DNA from 3 places in the Streptomyces sp. NPDC060031 genome. Region 3 is predicted to be linked to each of the others. Evidence: riboswitches for the same ligand, from Rfam matches in the RefSeq annotation. Region 3 holds a riboswitch; each other region holds the start of a gene.
The links. A riboswitch is a leader RNA that binds a small molecule or an ion and turns the genes downstream of it on or off. The one in region 3 is predicted to bind cobalamin.
Positions count from the first base shown of each region.

Region 1: linked by a shared signal. The riboswitch ahead of ACFWB8_RS09440 (energy-coupling factor ABC transporter permease) and the one ahead of ACFWB8_RS18485 (ABC transporter substrate-binding protein) in region 3 are both predicted to bind cobalamin.
Region 2: linked by a shared signal. The riboswitch ahead of ACFWB8_RS26915 (cobalamin biosynthesis protein) and the one ahead of ACFWB8_RS18485 (ABC transporter substrate-binding protein) in region 3 are both predicted to bind cobalamin.

Region 1 is NZ_JBHWVM010000015.1:27,240-29,490, reverse strand. It holds gene ACFWB8_RS09445 (flavodoxin family protein) at 336-1,049, opposite strand; cobalamin riboswitch at 1,115-1,361, shown strand; gene ACFWB8_RS09440 (energy-coupling factor ABC transporter permease) at 1,390-2,091, shown strand; gene ACFWB8_RS09435 (energy-coupling factor ABC transporter substrate-binding protein) at 2,091-2,251, shown strand, end outside.
Region 2 is NZ_JBHWVM010000071.1:37,882-40,132, forward strand. It holds gene ACFWB8_RS26905 (anion permease) at 1-272, shown strand, start outside; gene ACFWB8_RS26910 (hypothetical protein) at 301-522, shown strand; cobalamin riboswitch at 647-790, shown strand; gene ACFWB8_RS26915 (cobalamin biosynthesis protein) at 828-1,790, shown strand; partial or broken gene ACFWB8_RS26920 (cobyric acid synthase) at 1,787-2,251, shown strand, end outside.
Region 3 is NZ_JBHWVM010000037.1:28,339-30,589, reverse strand. It holds gene ACFWB8_RS18490 (FecCD family ABC transporter permease) at 1-478, opposite strand, end outside; gene ACFWB8_RS18485 (ABC transporter substrate-binding protein) at 475-1,464, opposite strand; cobalamin riboswitch at 1,500-1,638, opposite strand; tRNA gene ACFWB8_RS18480 (tRNA-Trp) at 1,745-1,818, opposite strand; gene ACFWB8_RS18475 (ankyrin repeat domain-containing protein) at 1,873-2,251, opposite strand, start outside.

The DNA.
Region 1 (2,251 bases), on a different contig from region 3:
GATCGCCCTGACCGGCGACTACGAGGGGTAGTCACCTTCGGCGCCGCCTTCGACACCGCTCCCTCCCACACCACCTCGGTCCTGCACTCGCCCGAGCGGCTCGTCGTCGACTTCCCGCATCCCGCCAGGTGCTGACCGCCGGTGCCCGGGGCGTCGTACGCCCCGGGCGCCGGATCCGCCCTCAGCTCGCCGGGCGGCCGTGCTGGGCCGGACCGCCCTGGAGCGCTCGGCCACGGCCGCGGCGCTGCACCACCTGGGGGGGGAGGCCGACGCGCTGGGCCGCCGCTCGGGGCAGAGCCTGGTGCGGGCCCTTTTGCGGCGTCTCCGAGGGGGCTTCAGCGGTGCTCGGGGTTCGGGAAGTCGAAGCGGCAGCCCGCGTCCCACTCGGAGCGCTGGTTGCCGTGCGCGGGCATGCCGCCGGCGCGCTTGAGCAGGGCGGCGAGGTGCATCAGGTTCCAGGACATGAAGGCCGTGTTCCGGTTGGTGAAGTCGTTCTGCGGGCCGCCCGATCCGGGATCGAGGTACGAGGGTCCGGGCCCGGCCTCGCCGATCCAGCCGGCGTCGGCCTGCGGCGGGATCGCGTAGCCGAGGTGCTGGAGGCTGTAGAGGATGTTCATGGCGCAGTGCTTGACGCCGTCCTCGTTGCCGGTGATCAGCGCTCCGCCGACGCGCCCGTAGTAGGCGTACTGGCCGCGCTCGTTCAGGATCGAGGAGCAGGCGTAGAGGCGCTCGATGACCTGCTTCATCACGGAGCTGTTGTCGCCGAGCCAGATCGGGCCGCACAGCACGAGGATGTCGGCGTCCATGATCTGGCTGTAGAGCACGGGCCACTGGTCGCTCTCCCAGCCGTGCTCGGTCATGTCCGGCCAGACGCCGGTGGCGATGTCGTGGTCCACGGCGCGGATCAGCGAGGTCCGCACGCCGGCCGCGGCCATGACGGCGCGGCTCTTGTCGATGAGGCCCTCGGTGTTGCTGGTCTCGGGCGAGCGTTTGAGCGTGCAGTTCACGTAGACGGCGGTCAGGTCCGAGTAATCGAAGTCAGAAGCCACTCCCCCACCCTCCCGGCCGCCGTCCGGCCCGGCCACCGGACCGCGTCCGTCCGGATTGGGGCGGGTTGTTACTGGTCCGTCCGGGCGACTAGGGTCAGCGGGCCTTGGTGTTCGGGAAACCGGTGGGAAACCGGTGCGGCCCTCGCCACTGTGAACGGGAAGTCCGGCTCCATCTCCCCCAGATTCCGTCTGGGAGGTGCCCCCAGCGGGAAGCCACTGGGCTGCGCGGGAGGTTCCGCGCCGCCCGGGAAGGCGGAGACAGGGCATCAGCACCCGTGAGCCAGGAGACCGGCCGGGGCGCGTTGTCCATCCACGAGGTGCTGGAGAGGTCTCCCCACTCATGCATATAGCCGAGGGTTTTTTGCCCCCGTTGCACGCGGTCGCCTGGGGCGCCGCGTCCGCTCCCTTTGTCGTACACGGCGTCCGCGCCCTCACCCGCGAGGTGAAGGCCAATCCCGAGAGCACTCTGCTGCTCGGGGCGTCCGGAGCGTTTACCTTTGTCCTTTCCGCCCTGAAGATCCCTTCGGTGACGGGCAGTTGCTCGCACCCCACCGGCACCGGGCTGGGCGCGATCCTGTTCCGGCCGCCGATCATGGCGGTGCTCGGCACGATCACCCTGCTCTTCCAGGCCCTGCTGCTGGCCCACGGCGGCCTGACCACCCTCGGCGCCAACGTCTTCTCGATGGCCATCGCCGGCCCCTGGGCGGGCTACGGGGTCTACCGGCTGCTGCGCCGCTTCGACGTCCCGCTGATGGTGACCGTCTTCCTCGGCGCCTTCTTCGCCGACCTGGTCACCTACTGCGTCACTTCCGTCCAGCTGGCGCTGGCCTTCCCCGACGAGGCCACCGGATTCCTCGGCTCGCTCGAGAAGTTCAGCGAGATCTTCGCGCTCACGCAGATCCCCCTCGCGGTGAGCGAGGGGCTGCTGACCGTGCTCGTGATGCGGCTGCTGATCCAGTCGAGCGCGCCGGACCTGGTCCGGCTCGGCGTCGCGAAGCTCACCGGGACCAAGGGCGCCACGAAGCAGGAGGCGGGGCTGTGATGAGCCGGAACGCGAAGATCAACACCCTGCTGCTGTTCCTGGTCGCGGCGCTCGCCGTGCTCCCGCTCGCGCTGGGGCTGGGCGACGACAAGGAAGAGCCGTTCACGGGCGCCGACGCGCAGGCGGAGTCGGCGATCACCGAGCTGAAGCCGGACTACGA
Region 2 (2,251 bases), on a different contig from region 3:
CCGCCGTCGCGGTCTTCCTGGTCGCCTCCTGCTTCGCCATCTGGCTCATCTCCCGCCGCCAGGTCGTCGACCACCACAACGTCAACGACGTGGAGCCGCTCGCCGCCACCGAGGCGGAGCAGCCCGGTGTGGTCACCACCGCCATGGCCGCCGTGGCCGTCCCGCCGATCGCGGGTACGACCGCCGCGGTGACGGACGAAGACCTCAGGGCCACCATCCCGGCCTCGACGGCGACCCCCGCGACCCCTGCGGCTCCGGCCGCCGCGGTCTGACCCCGAGAACGACAGAGGAAACGGCAGTATGAAGATCGACTGGGCAGCACTCGGCTCCGTCTTCGGGGTCAGCCTCTCCGCCACCGTCGCACTCGTGGCCCTCTTCACCCTGGGTCTCGTGGGCCTCTCCAGGCACGAGTCCGCCACCGAACAGGGCGGCGCCGCCACCGTGGCCCGCAGCGGCGCGTACGCCTGCTTCGCGCTGTGCGCGGTGGCCGTGACGTACGGCATCTACCTGATCATCAGCTGAGACACCTGCGCACCACGCGTCAAGGCTCCCTCCGGGTTTGTCCCGGGGGGAGCTTTCGCATACGTCCTCGCCCGCCCCGTCGCACGCCCCGTCCCAGGTCAACGGCGAGTTGACGGGCCTTCGCGGTGCGTGGTGGACTGCCCGAGCCAATACGGCGGCATGGAGAGGAAGTCCGGTGCGAATCCGGCGCGGTCCCGCCACTGTCACCGGAGCACTCGGCCGAGTGCGATCCGGGAGCCAGGAACTCTCGTCGCCGGTCACGTCGAACCAGGGCGCGGACCCTGAGTGAGGACATACCTGCCACCATGCGTGCCGATCGCGTTTTCGCGTACGGGGCCACGGCGGGCCTGATCGGCGACCGGATCCTCGGTGATCCGCGCCGAGGGCACCCCGTGGCAGCCTTCGGACGAACCGCCGCAGCCGTCGAGCGCGCCCTGTGGCGCGACGACCGCGCCCGGGGCGTCCTGCACACCCTGGTGTGCGCCGGGGGCGCGGCCGCCGTCGGCGCGCTGGGCGCGCGGGCCGTGCGCTCCCGGCCCGCGGCCGCCCGTATCGCCCTGACCGCGGCCGCCACCTGGGCCGTCGTAGGCGGCACCTCGCTGGGCCGGGAGGCCCGCGCCATCGGCGGGGCGCTCGCCGCCGGGGACGCCGAGGTGGCCCGGGAGCGGCTGCCGCACCTGTGCGGGCGCGACCCGCAGGCCCTGGACGAGCAGCAGATGGCCCGCGCCGTCGTGGAGTCGGTCGCCGAGAACACCTCCGACGCGGTCGTCGGGGCGCTGGTGTGGGGAGCCCTCGCCGGCGTCCCCGGGCTGCTGGCCTTCCGCGCCGTGAACACCCTGGACGCGATGGTCGGCCACAAGTCGCCCCGCCACCTGCGCTACGGCTGGGCCTCCGCCCGGCTGGACGACGTCGCGGGCTGGCCGGGCGCCCGGCTGACCGCGCTCGCCGCCGTGCTGGCCGGCCCCGACCGGCGGGGGGCCGTACGGGCCTGGCGCGCGGACGCCGCCGCCCACCCGAGCCCCAACGCCGGGCCCGTGGAGGCCTCGTTCGCCGGGGCGCTCGGCGTACGGCTGGGCGGGACGCTCGCGTACGGGGGCCGGGTCGAGCACCGTGCCGTGCTGAACGGCGGGGCGGGGCGGCCCGTGGAGGTCGCGGACATCGAGCGGGCGGTACGCCTTTCGCGGCAGGTGACGTGGCTGGCGCTGGGGGCCTGCGTGGCGGCCCGGCTGCTGGTCTCCCGTACGACGAGGAAGGGGCGGCGCACATGAGCGGCGCGAGGCGCGGCGGCGGACTGCTGGTCGCGGGTACGACATCGGACGCGGGCAAGAGCGTGGTCACGGCGGGCATCTGCCGCTGGCTGGCCCGACAGGGCGTCAAGGTGGCCCCGTTCAAGGCGCAGAACATGTCGCTGAACTCGTTCGTGACGCGGGAGGGCGCCGAGATCGGGCGGGCGCAGGCGATGCAGGCGCAGGCCGCGCGCGTGGAGCCGACCGCGCTGATGAACCCGGTGCTGCTCAAACCCGGCGGAGACCGGAGCAGCCAGGTGGTGCTGCTGGGCAAGCCGGTGGGCGAGATGAGCGCCCGCGGCTACCACGGGGGGCGCCAGGAGCAGCTGCTCGGCATCGTCACGGACTGCCTGGAGCAGCTGCGGGGCACTTATGACGCCGTGATCTGCGAGGGGGCCGGGAGTCCGGCCGAGATCAACCTGCGCCGGACCGACATCGTGAAC
Region 3 (2,251 bases):
CGGTGCTCATGGTGCCGCCGCGCCGGGCCAAGGCGTAGACGGCGACGAGCGCGCCCATCGACCCGGCGAAGGCGGCGAGCGGCACCCCCACGCCGCTGGCGATGCCCCCGGCTCCCGCACCCGCCCCCGCCCCCGCCCCCGCCCCGAGCACGATGACCGCGACCGCACCCGCCGAGGCCCCTGAGGAGGCCCCGAGCAGGAAGGGGTCGGCCAGCTGGTTGCGTACGAGGGCCTGCAGCACGGTGCCCGCGACGGCCAGCCCGGCGCCGACGAAGGCCCCGAGCAGCACCCGTGGCATGCGTACGTCCCACACGATGGAACCAAAGGCTCCGCTGCCCGGGCCCGGTCCGGCGAGCAGGATGTCGAGCACCTGGCCGGGGGCGATCCGTACCGGCCCGAGGGCCAGGCCCGCGACGGCGGACGCGGCCAGTGCGCAGGCGAGCACGACGAGGACGAGCGGGGTGCGGCGCCGCCTCACGCGGCGTCGGGGTGGAGCTGGCGGGCCAGGGACTCGACGGCGTCGGCGACGCGTACGCCGAGCACGGCCGAGGACAGCGGGAGCACGACGAAGCGCTGGTTCTTGATCGCGGGAACCTGCGCCAGCGCCGGGTCGTTCAACAGGCGCTGCTTCTTGGCTTCGACGGTGGTGCCGCCGTAGTCGTAGATGAGGACCACCTCGGGCCGGCGCTCGATGACCTTCTCCCACGACACGTCACCGAAGGTGTCCTTGAGGTCGGCGAAGGCGTTCGTCCCGCCGGCCAGCGAGACGATCTGATTGCCGATTCCGTTGCCTCCCGAGGTGAAGGCGGAGGCCTCGCCGGAGTCGTAGACGAAGACGGACGGCTTGGCCCGGCCCTTCACCCGCGCGGTGACGGCGTCGATGCGGCGCTGCTCGTCCTCGATGAGCTCGGCGCCGCGCTCGGGTACGCCGAAGGTCCGCGCCACCTCGGTGATCTCGGTCTTGAGCTGGTCGAGGCCGACCGGCCCCTCGGTGCAGTACTCCACGCTGAGCCGCGAGTTGATGCCGGACTTGGCGAGTCCCTCGCGGTCGCGGCCCTGGGCCTTGTCGAAAGCGCTGGAGTAACCCCCGTAGACGAAGTCGGGGTTGGCTCCGAGGAGGATCTCCTTGGAGGGGTACTCCTTGGCCAGCACCTTGAGCTCGTCGTAGGCGGGCCGGTAGGCGGGGAGCACCGCGTCGTCCAGGTAGGCGGTCCCGGCGATCTTCTCCTCCAGCCCGAGGGCGAGGAGGATCTCGGTCGCGTGCTGGTTCATGGTGACGGCCCGTCGGGGCGGGGCCTGGTAGGTGCTGGTCGTCCCGCAGTTCGTGACGGTGTACGGGAATCCGGGCCCGGCGGTGGCTCCTGACGGCCGGTCCCCCGCATTCGGGGAGCCGCCGCAGGCGGCCAGGGGTATCAGCAGTGAAACCGGCACACATGCGCGCAGGAGGGCGCGGGAACGCGACATCGCGAAGCCTCTCCGGGGGATCCGCGTCCCCTGGCCGAAGTGAAGAGGCGGTGCGTCAGTGTCTGACTCCCGGTTCCCGCGGGCGGGCTCCGGTCACAGTGGCGGGACCGCACCGGATTCGCACCGGTTTCCTGTCCTGCACCGCCTGGGATGACCCGCCCCAGTCTGCCAGACGCCGGCCGACGGGCCCCGCGGGGAAACGACGAACGCCCAGGGCGAGGGATCTCGCGCCTGGGCGTCCACGGTTGGGCGTTCACGACAGAGCCGTTGTACAGCGTTGCAGGGGCGGCAGGATTCGAACCTGCGGCCTTCGGTTTTGGAGACCGGCGCTCTGACCAGCTGAGCTACACCCCTTCGGTGGGACCAACCATGGCACGACGCAGGCCGAAGATCCACCGAATTCAGGGGTCAACTCGCGGGAATCTCGGCGCCGGTGTGCGCGCCGGCGGACCGCAGCCAGGCGATCAAGGGTCCGTCTTCGCTGGTCAGAGCAATATCGAGAGGTGTCAGGCCGCCGTGGCCGATCCAGTCGACGTCCGCGCCTTGAGACAGCAGGTATTGGGCTGTGGACAGCCGGCCTCCGTGACAGGCCCCCCAGAAGGCACTCGTGACGTCTTCCCGGGGCACGCCGGCGGCGAGGAACTCCTCGACGCGTTCCAGGAGTCCGAGGGCCGCGGCGTCCTCGAGGCCGGGGCGGGCGCCGTGCTCGATGAGGCGGCGCGCGGCGCGCCACTGGCCGAAGCCCGTCGCGTCGGCGAGCGGGGTGCCGCCGCCGAGGAGGCCGCCC